One region of the Blautia acetigignens genome, then DNA from elsewhere that is predicted to be linked to it. Evidence: riboswitches for the same ligand, from Rfam matches in the RefSeq annotation. Region 1 holds a riboswitch; the other holds the start of a gene.
What was found. Region 1 has a riboswitch for ZMP and ZTP ahead of OCV70_RS14210 (IMP cyclohydrolase). Riboswitches for the same ligand answer to the same signal wherever they lie in the genome.
Positions count from the first base shown of each region.

Region 2: it holds a riboswitch for ZMP and ZTP, as region 1 does, so the genes downstream of both, OCV70_RS04980 (formate--tetrahydrofolate ligase) here and OCV70_RS14210 (IMP cyclohydrolase) in region 1, are expected to answer to the same signal.

Region 1 covers NZ_JAOQJM010000013.1:63,343-67,713, forward strand. The annotation lists tRNA gene OCV70_RS14200 (tRNA-Gly) at 1-65, shown strand, start outside; gene OCV70_RS14205 (phosphoribosylaminoimidazolecarboxamide formyltransferase) at 216-1,436, opposite strand; gene OCV70_RS14210 (IMP cyclohydrolase) at 1,479-2,192, opposite strand; ZMP/ZTP riboswitch at 2,264-2,346, opposite strand; gene OCV70_RS14215 (peptidoglycan recognition protein family protein) at 2,437-3,210, opposite strand; gene guaB (IMP dehydrogenase) at 3,211-4,371, opposite strand, start outside.
Region 2 covers NZ_JAOQJM010000002.1:455,812-460,182, forward strand. The annotation lists partial or broken gene OCV70_RS04965 (sodium ion-translocating decarboxylase subunit beta) at 1-132, shown strand, start outside; partial or broken gene OCV70_RS04970 (PP-loop family protein) at 561-1,412, opposite strand; gene OCV70_RS04975 (DUF1700 domain-containing protein) at 1,448-1,891, opposite strand; ZMP/ZTP riboswitch at 2,160-2,242, shown strand; gene OCV70_RS04980 (formate--tetrahydrofolate ligase) at 2,367-4,052, shown strand; gene OCV70_RS04985 (phosphoribosylaminoimidazolesuccinocarboxamide synthase) at 4,156-4,371, opposite strand, start outside.

The sequences.
Region 1 (4,371 bases):
GGCGTAGTTGGTAACGCGCGACCTTGCCAAGGTCGAGACCGCGGGTTCGAGCCCCGTCTATCGCTCTAAGGCTCCGATTGCATCGGAGCTTTTTTATTGCTCGTTCTATAAAAATTCTTTCTATAATAAAAGCCCTGCACTTTCAGGAAAGAACATCCGCATTCAAAAATGCATTCCGTCCGTTTTCCTGGTGCAGGGCTTATTTTTATTTGCTTTTAGTGGTGGAACAGTCTGATTCCGGTAAATGCCATGGCCATATTGTATTTGTTGCAGGTCTCAATGACATCTGCATCTCTTACAGATCCGCCTGGCTGTGCAATGTATTTCACACCGCTCTTGTGAGCTCTCTCAATATTATCGCTGAATGGGAAGAATGCATCAGATCCAAGCGTAACCTCTGTCATCTGATCCAGCCATGCCCGTTTCTCCTCTTTTGTAAATACAGATGGCTTTTCGGTAAAGGTCTTTTCCCAATTTCCATCTGCCAGAACATCCATATATTCATCCCCGATGTAAACGTCGATTGCATTGTCACGTTCTGCTCTTGAGATGGTATCTTTAAATGGAAGATTCAGAACCTTAGGGCTCTGACGAAGGAACCAGTTGTCTGCCTTCTGTCCTGCAAGACGTGTGCAGTGTACTCTGGACTGCTGTCCTGCTCCAACTCCGATTGCCTGTCCGTCTTTTACATAGCATACAGAATTGGACTGGGTATATTTCAGAACGATCAGAGAAACCTTCATATCACGCTTGGCTTCCTCAGATAATACTTTGTTTTCTGTTACAAGATTGGAAATCAATGCATCATCAATGGCAAGCTCCTGTCTTCCCTGCTCAAAGGTTACACCGAAAACCTGTTTATGTTCCAGCGGAGCAGGTACATATTCCGGGTCAATCTCGATCACGTTGTAGTTACCCTTTTTCTTCTGCTTCAGAATTTCAAGAGCTTCCTCTGTATATCCGGGAGCGATCACGCCATCGGATACTTCTCTCTTGATCAGAAGTGCTGTATCTTTGTCGCACACATCAGAGAGGGAAATGAAATCACCGAAGGAGGACATTCTGTCAGCACCTCTGGCACGGGCATAGGCGCAGGCAAGAGGGGAAAACTCTTTCCAGTTCATGTCGTTTACCCAGTAGATCTTCGCCAGGGTCTCTGTCAGCGGAAGTCCGATTGCTGCTCCTGCTGGAGAAACATGCTTGAAGGAAGTTGCTGCCGGAAGTCCGGTTGCTTTTTTCAGATCGCGCACCAGCTGCCAGCCGTTAAATGCATCCAGGAAGTTGATGTATCCAGGTCTTCCGGAAAGAACTTTGATGGGAAGCTCGCTTCCATCCTCCATGTAAATTCTGGAAGGTTTCTGGTTGGGATTGCAGCCATATTTTAATTCTAATTCTTTCATGCCAATTTCCTCCGTTTTATCCTCAAATTCATCCATTTCAAATGGAAAACTGTCTTTTTACTTTTATAAATCTTCTTCTCAGTGATTTTTGTTGATGATCTTTGTCTCATATTTTCCAGTTGCAATATCAATATATCTCACAAAAAGGGAAACCTTATTGTCTTCATTCAGGCTCTCCCACAGCATACCTGCAAATGCATCCATATCATCCGGGATGGCAACCAGCTTTGGCTCTCCCTCAAAACTTGGAAGAGGATTTCCATCGCATTTGTAGGTGTGGATGAAATGTCCCTCGCCAGCCTTGGCATTCTGGTATGCGAAGGTGTAGCGGTTGCAGGAGGAAGGATCTCCATTGTTGCTTTTCAGAATGGACATTGCGTAGCTGTAGCTTCCGTTCTCCACATGCATGATTCCGGAAATACGAGGCGTATAGTTCGGGCCGTCCGGCTCAAACTCTCTAGAACGCAGGGACTGCTCAAAAGTAAGCTGATGATCCATTCCCTCGTAAATGGTATCTGTCTGATCTCCGTTGGTCACGATTGTTTTATTTCCAAGTACGCGTACAGGTGCATAAATGATCAGGCTTGGATCTACCAGCTTGGAAGGATCAAAGGCCTGTGTACGGATTCCCTCTCCGTCCTCTACAAACACACGGTTGCGGCTGTTCTCGCTTCTTCCCATGATAAAATACGCGGTAACTGCCTTGGTTCCGTCAGCGGAGCGACCGATTACGATTCCTCTTCCCGGATAAGAATTCTCTTTCAGTTCTTTGTCAAGTGCTATCATTTCCATGCAGATGTTCTCCTTTCAAGATTAGAACGTATTATCCTGTGGTATAAAAAAACGCCTGGGAAGCCCTTCTTCCAGGCTGCCCAGGCGGTCGGCACAAATTCAGCACTGCACTCCCTGTGGGTATTCCCACGATCCGCCAGTCATGCAGTTCTTTTTTATACTACAATATTTCCAAAGGTATTTCAAGATGGAAAAAATTTTATTTATGCGGCAATTTTTTTGTAACGCTATGCATAAGAGAATTTCAGGAAATTCCCATAAGCCCCTGATCCACTGTGATCTGCGCTGCAATGTCCGCTTTCATCTGCTCCCAGGCATCCGGATGATCCACATAATATTTTGGGCACTCTTTGCCGGTTACATCATAATGGCGGATCACCTGCTCAGAGGTCAGTCCGAATCTGGCGCACAGCCAGGCAGTCAGCTTCACTGTAGAATCATAGGTTGTCTGCTCGAACACCCCAGTCTCATCATTGTGGCAGCACTCAATGGAAATGGAGTCCACATTTCTGGAATTGGTGGCATAGGACATCTCCGAAGTAGGGATGCACTGGATCACTTCCCCCTCTAACCCAACCACAAAATGACTGCTCACCTTGGCCTCATGAGTAGTGGCAAGATTTTCAAAATAATCCCTGTTATTCTGGGCTGTGGCACCTGGATTGGCCGTATAATGAATGGCAATGTAATCCACCTCATTCAGAGGCAGCTGAGGTCTGGAATACTCATTTGGCGTCAGAAGCTGCACATCTATGTACGGTGCCCCCTGTTCCATCCACTGCTGCAGTCCGCTGCTGTCCGTATTTTCTGCTTCTGAAACCGTCCTCGCTGCCTGTTTATTTCTCTGGTCATGATACACCACCAAAATAATAATTCCAGTCAACGCCAGCAGAAAAAGGAGGGCCAGAAGCGCCACTCTTTGGTTTCTCTGACGGGTTCTTCCCGCTTTGTCTAATTTTCTCTTTTTGTTAAAAGAGGGCCGCCTTGAAAAAGACGGCCCAGCAGATTTTCTTTTCATTTATTTGTCATCTACACTGTAGTTTGGTGCTTCTTTTGTAATGTGGATGTCATGCGGATGAGACTCTTTTAAGGAAGCAGCGGAAATCTTCACGAATTTACCGTTCTGCTTCAGAGCTTCAATGTTCTCAGCACCACAATAACCCATACCGGAACGAAGTCCTCCGATCAGCTGGAATACAGTATCCTCAAGGTGTCCCTTGTAAGCTACACGTCCTTCTACGCCTTCCGGTACAAGCTTCTTGGCATTCTCCTGGAAATAGCGGTCCTTGCTGCCGTTCTCCATGGCTGCAATGGATCCCATGCCACGATATACCTTGTATTTTCTTCCCTGGTACAGTTCGAATGTTCCCGGGCTCTCATCGCATCCGGCGAACATGCTTCCCATCATGCACACATTGGCTCCGGCTGCAATTGCCTTGGTAACATCTCCGGAGTACTTGATACCGCCGTCTGCAATAATCGGAATGCCGTAGCGCTTGGCAACCTCATAGCAGTCCATAACGGCTGTAATCTGCGGAACACCGATTCCGGCAACAACACGGGTCGTACAGATGGATCCAGGTCCGATACCAACCTTCACTGCATCTACACCAGCATCGATCAGCGCCTTGGTAGCAGCTCCGGTAGCAACGTTGCCTGCAATAACCTGCAGTTCCGGATATGCTGCTTTGATTTCACGTACAGCACGAAGAATATTCTCTGAATGTCCGTGAGCGGAATCTACAACAATAACATCAACATTAGCCTTCACAAGAGCATCTACACGAGCCAGCACATTAGCTGTAATGCCAACAGCAGCACCGCAGAGCAGACGTCCCTGCTCATCTTTGGCAGCGAGAGGATATTTGATCTGTTTCTCGATGTCCTTGATGGTGATAAGACCCTTCAGGTTAAAATCATCATCTACAATGGGTAATTTCTCTTTGCGGGATTTCGCAAGGATCTGTTTCGCCTCTTCCAAGGTGATGCCTTCCTTGGCTGTGATCAGCCCCTCAGATGTCATGGACTCTTTGATCTTCTTGCTGAAATCTGTCTCAAACTTCAGATCACGGTTGGTAATAATACCTACTAACTTCTTGCCTTCTGTGATCGGGACTCCGGAAATACGGAATTTTGCCATTAAGTCATTGGCATCCTTCAGTGTATGCTCTGGAGATAA
Region 2 (4,371 bases), on a different contig from region 1:
TCAAGAGTAATCCAGAAAATGGCAATGGAAGAAGATCCCACCAACGTGATTCTCATGCAGGCTGCAGGTGCCAATGTATCCGGACAGATTGCCTCAGTCATAGCCGGAGGCATGGTCATCAATCTGGCTGCTTCCTGCGATCAGGCAAACACCGTAATGGCTGCCCTTACCATCATGGGAAAAGGCATGGCAGGAATCTTCGCCGCTATCCTGATCATCCTCCTTCTGGTATGGATTCTCAGGAAAGTCAGCCGTTAATCCTCCTGTGACTCATCTTCCTCTTTCTCCCTGTCATAATTTTCCAGGAAGGAATGACGGACGCCATACTGCTTGTAGCCAACAACGGTATCAATATTGACGTTCTCAACGCTTTTGAAAATATTGCCTTCTACAAACGGGTTCACCTGCTTCAGGTCGCGGATCAGTTCCTTAATCTCCACACGCTTGGAGCGGTTCTCGTTGTTGCAGGTGGTACAGGTATCTGTAAACTTGCATGCGCACTGGATAAAATGCAGGTCATTGTAATCCCGCCATGCCTTGATGTCGTCTTCACGCACCAGATACAAAGGACGGATCAGCTCCATGCCCTCAAAATTGGTGCTGTGAAGCTTCGGCATCATAGTCTGCACCTGCGCGCCGTAAAGCATTCCCATAAGAATGGTCTCAATTACATCATCATAATGATGGCCCAGGGCAATCTTGTTGCAGCCCATTTCTTTTGCAAAGGCATATAAATGGCCTCTTCGCATTCTGGCGCAGAGATAGCATGGAGACTTCTCTACATTAAATACAGATTCAAAAATATCTGACTCAAAAATGCGGATGGGAATGTTCAGCTTCTTCGCATTCTCCTCGATCACCTGGCGGTTGGCCGGGCTGTAGCCAGGATCCATAACAAGGAACTTCACCTCAAAATCAAATTTATTGTGAAGCTTCAGTTCCTGGAAGCATTTTGCCATAAGCATGGAGTCCTTGCCGCCGGAAATACAGACTGCAATCTTATCTCCCGGCTTCACAAGCTCATAGGTATTGATAGCCTTGGTAAATTTGGACCAGATTTTTTTCTTAAATTTCTTGCGGAGGCTGATCTCCACATTCTTAGCAAAATCCTCATCCTGGGAATTCTTCATCACGTCCATAAGCCAGGCAATATAGCCGCGCTCCAGGCTCACTGCATCCAGGCCTTCTTCCGTCAGATTCTCAGCCACTTCCTTGCTGTTGATTCCGCGGCTGCAGCAGATGACAAGTTTCTTCGCCTTATCCACATCCGGATTGCTCAAAATTTCTTCTGGCTTACAGGCAACTGCGCCCTTCACTGCGCCATGGGAAATCTCGATTTCATCGCGGATATCAATGATCTGATAAGAATTTTCGGGTAACTGTTTTAATTCTTCTATTGTTATACTGCTCATTGAAAAACCTTTCCTCTAAAAAATGTCTTAATCCATTAATTCCGGTTCTTGATCAGTGACAGGATAAACAGGATCACTGCCAGAACAGCGAAGAACGGAATCACCGCCACCAGAATATGGAACAAAAGAAATACGATGATCAGCAGGCCTACAACGCCAAGCAGCTTGCTGTACCAGGTATCAAAGCGCCATACATGGGCATGCTTCCCGCCGGAGCTCTGTGTGTCCTCTGTCTCGTCTGAATAAGTGCTGTACTCTGCATAGTCAGCCTGACCATCATCCACATCTGTATCAAGTAAAGTCCTGGCGATCAGCCTTGGATCTCCAAGCTCCGCAAGAACCTGCTGTTCATCACGGCCGCTTCTCACCTGGGACTGAATATAATCCTCATAATAACGCACATGTGCAGCCACCTTGCCCTCATGCATCTGACCGGACAGCTGGCTTCTCAATGTATCCAGAAATTCAGTTCTGTTCATCTGATTGATTCAACCTTTCTATAACAGATTTGTCATTAAAAATTTCATATTATATTCTAACAATACTTGTCCCCATACGCAACTGTCCAAGTCATAAAATTTTTATGAAGCCTTTCTGAAAGCATTCTAAATTACAAGATATATATGGAATGTCTTTTTAAATTTTTGTTACTTTTCACAAATATGCTGTTCGTTTTTTGACAATAATGCTGTTCGTTATTTTCTTGACAAGATGTTTTTTTAATGATACAATTAATGCATCAATTGAAAAGCTTCTGAATACTGACGGATCGTGGAGTTTACCACAAGGACTTCGGAAGCAGATCATAGCCGACCGTCTGGGCAGTATTTGAACTTTCAGATACTGTCCTTTTTTTACCGGGCGGTACCTCTTTTACGAGGGATAATGCCGCTGCCTTTTTAAGGAGCGGTATTGCAAACCATTTAATCTTACACAACGAAAGGAGCTTTTATTATGGGGTTTAAAAGTGACATCGAAATCGCACAGGAATGCGAAATGAAACCAATTACTGAGATTGCGGCTAAGGCAGGTATTGATGACAAGTATCTTGAGCAGTACGGCAAATACAAAGCAAAAATCGACTACAATCTGTTAAAAGAAACCGACAAGAAGGATGGCAAGCTGATCCTTGTTACAGCCATCAACCCGACTCCGGCAGGAGAAGGAAAAACAACTACAACTGTTGGTCTTGCAGATGCTATGCAGCAGATGGGTAAGAGTGTTATGGTTGCACTTCGTGAGCCATCCCTTGGACCGGTATTCGGTGTAAAGGGCGGCGCAGCAGGCGGCGGATATGCACAGGTTGTTCCTATGGAGGATATCAACCTTCACTTCACAGGTGACTTCCATGCGATTGGCGCAGCTAACAACCTTCTGGCAGCAATGATCGACAACCACATTTTCCAGGGCAACGCTCTGAACATTGACCCACGTAAGATCACATGGAGAAGATGCGTAGATATGAACGACCGTCAGCTTCGTAATGTAGTAGACGGACTTGGCGGAAGAACAAACGGTATGCCTCGTGAAGACGGCTATGACATTACCGTTGCTTCCGAAATTATGGCAGTTCTCTGCCTGGCAAGCGACATCACAGACCTGAAGAAGAGACTTGCCAGAATGATCATTGGTTATACATACGGCAAACCATCAGAGCAGAAACCAGTTACAGCTGGTGACCTCCACGCAGAGGGTGCTATGACAGCACTTCTGAAAGATGCCCTGAAACCGAACCTGGTTCAGACTCTTGAGCATGTACCTGCAATCGTTCACGGCGGACCATTTGCAAACATCGCTCACGGATGCAACTCTGTAACCGCTACAAAGATGGCTCTGAAGCTTGCTGATTATGCAATCACAGAGGCTGGATTCGGTGCTGACCTTGGTGCTGAGAAATTCCTTGACATCAAGTGCCGTATGGCTGACCTTCATCCAAACGCAGTTGTAATCGTTGCTACCGTTCGTGCTCTTAAATATAACGGCGGCGTTGCAAAAGCAGATCTGAACAACGAGAACCTGGAGGCTCTTGAGAAAGGTCTTCCGAACCTGCTGAAACATGTAAGCAATATCAAGAACGTTTACAAGCTTCCATGTGTTGTTGCAATCAACGCATTCCCGACCGACACAAAGGCAGAGCTTGACCTTGTAGAAGCAAAATGCAAAGAGCTTGGCGTTAACGTTGCACTTTCCGAAGTATGGGCAAAAGGCGGCGAAGGCGGCAAGAAGTTAGCAGAGGAAGTTATCCGTCTGGTTGAAGAGCCGAACGACTTCACATATTCCTACGAGCTTGAGGGCTCTATCGAAGATAAGCTGAACAATATCGTTCAGAAGATTTATGGCGGCAAGAGAGTTGTTCTTACAGCCAACGCTCAGAAACAGGCAAAACAGCTGGAGGCTCTTGGCTTTGGCAACTGTCCGATCTGCGTTGCAAAGACACAGTACAGCTTAACAGATGACCAGACCAAGCTTGGCGCTCCGACAGACTTCGAAGTAACTGTTCGTAACCTGAAGATTTCCGCAGGTGCAGGCTTCATCGTAGCCCTTACCGGCGAGATCATGACCATGCCAGGTCTTCCGAAGGTTCCGGCTGCTGAGAAGATCGACGTAGACGAAACAGGCAAGATCACAGGACTGTTCTAATTGAAATTTAACTATAAATTCCCGGGAGAATATTACCTCCCGGGAATTTTTTTGCAAAAAATCGCCGGGGAGCAATTCCCCGGCTGGTTTTGGTTTTATGTAATTATTTCAGCTTCTTGCCTGTGAGCATCTCGTATGCCTGCAGGTATTTGTCGATGGTCTTGTCCACGATTTCCTGTGGGAGAGTCCAGTTGTTGTCCGGATTGGCTTTGAGCCAGTCGCGGGCGAACTGCTTGTCAAAGGATGGCTGGCCATGTCCTGGCTCATATCCATCTGCCGGCCAGAATCTGGAGCTGTCCGGTGTAAGCATTTCATCGCC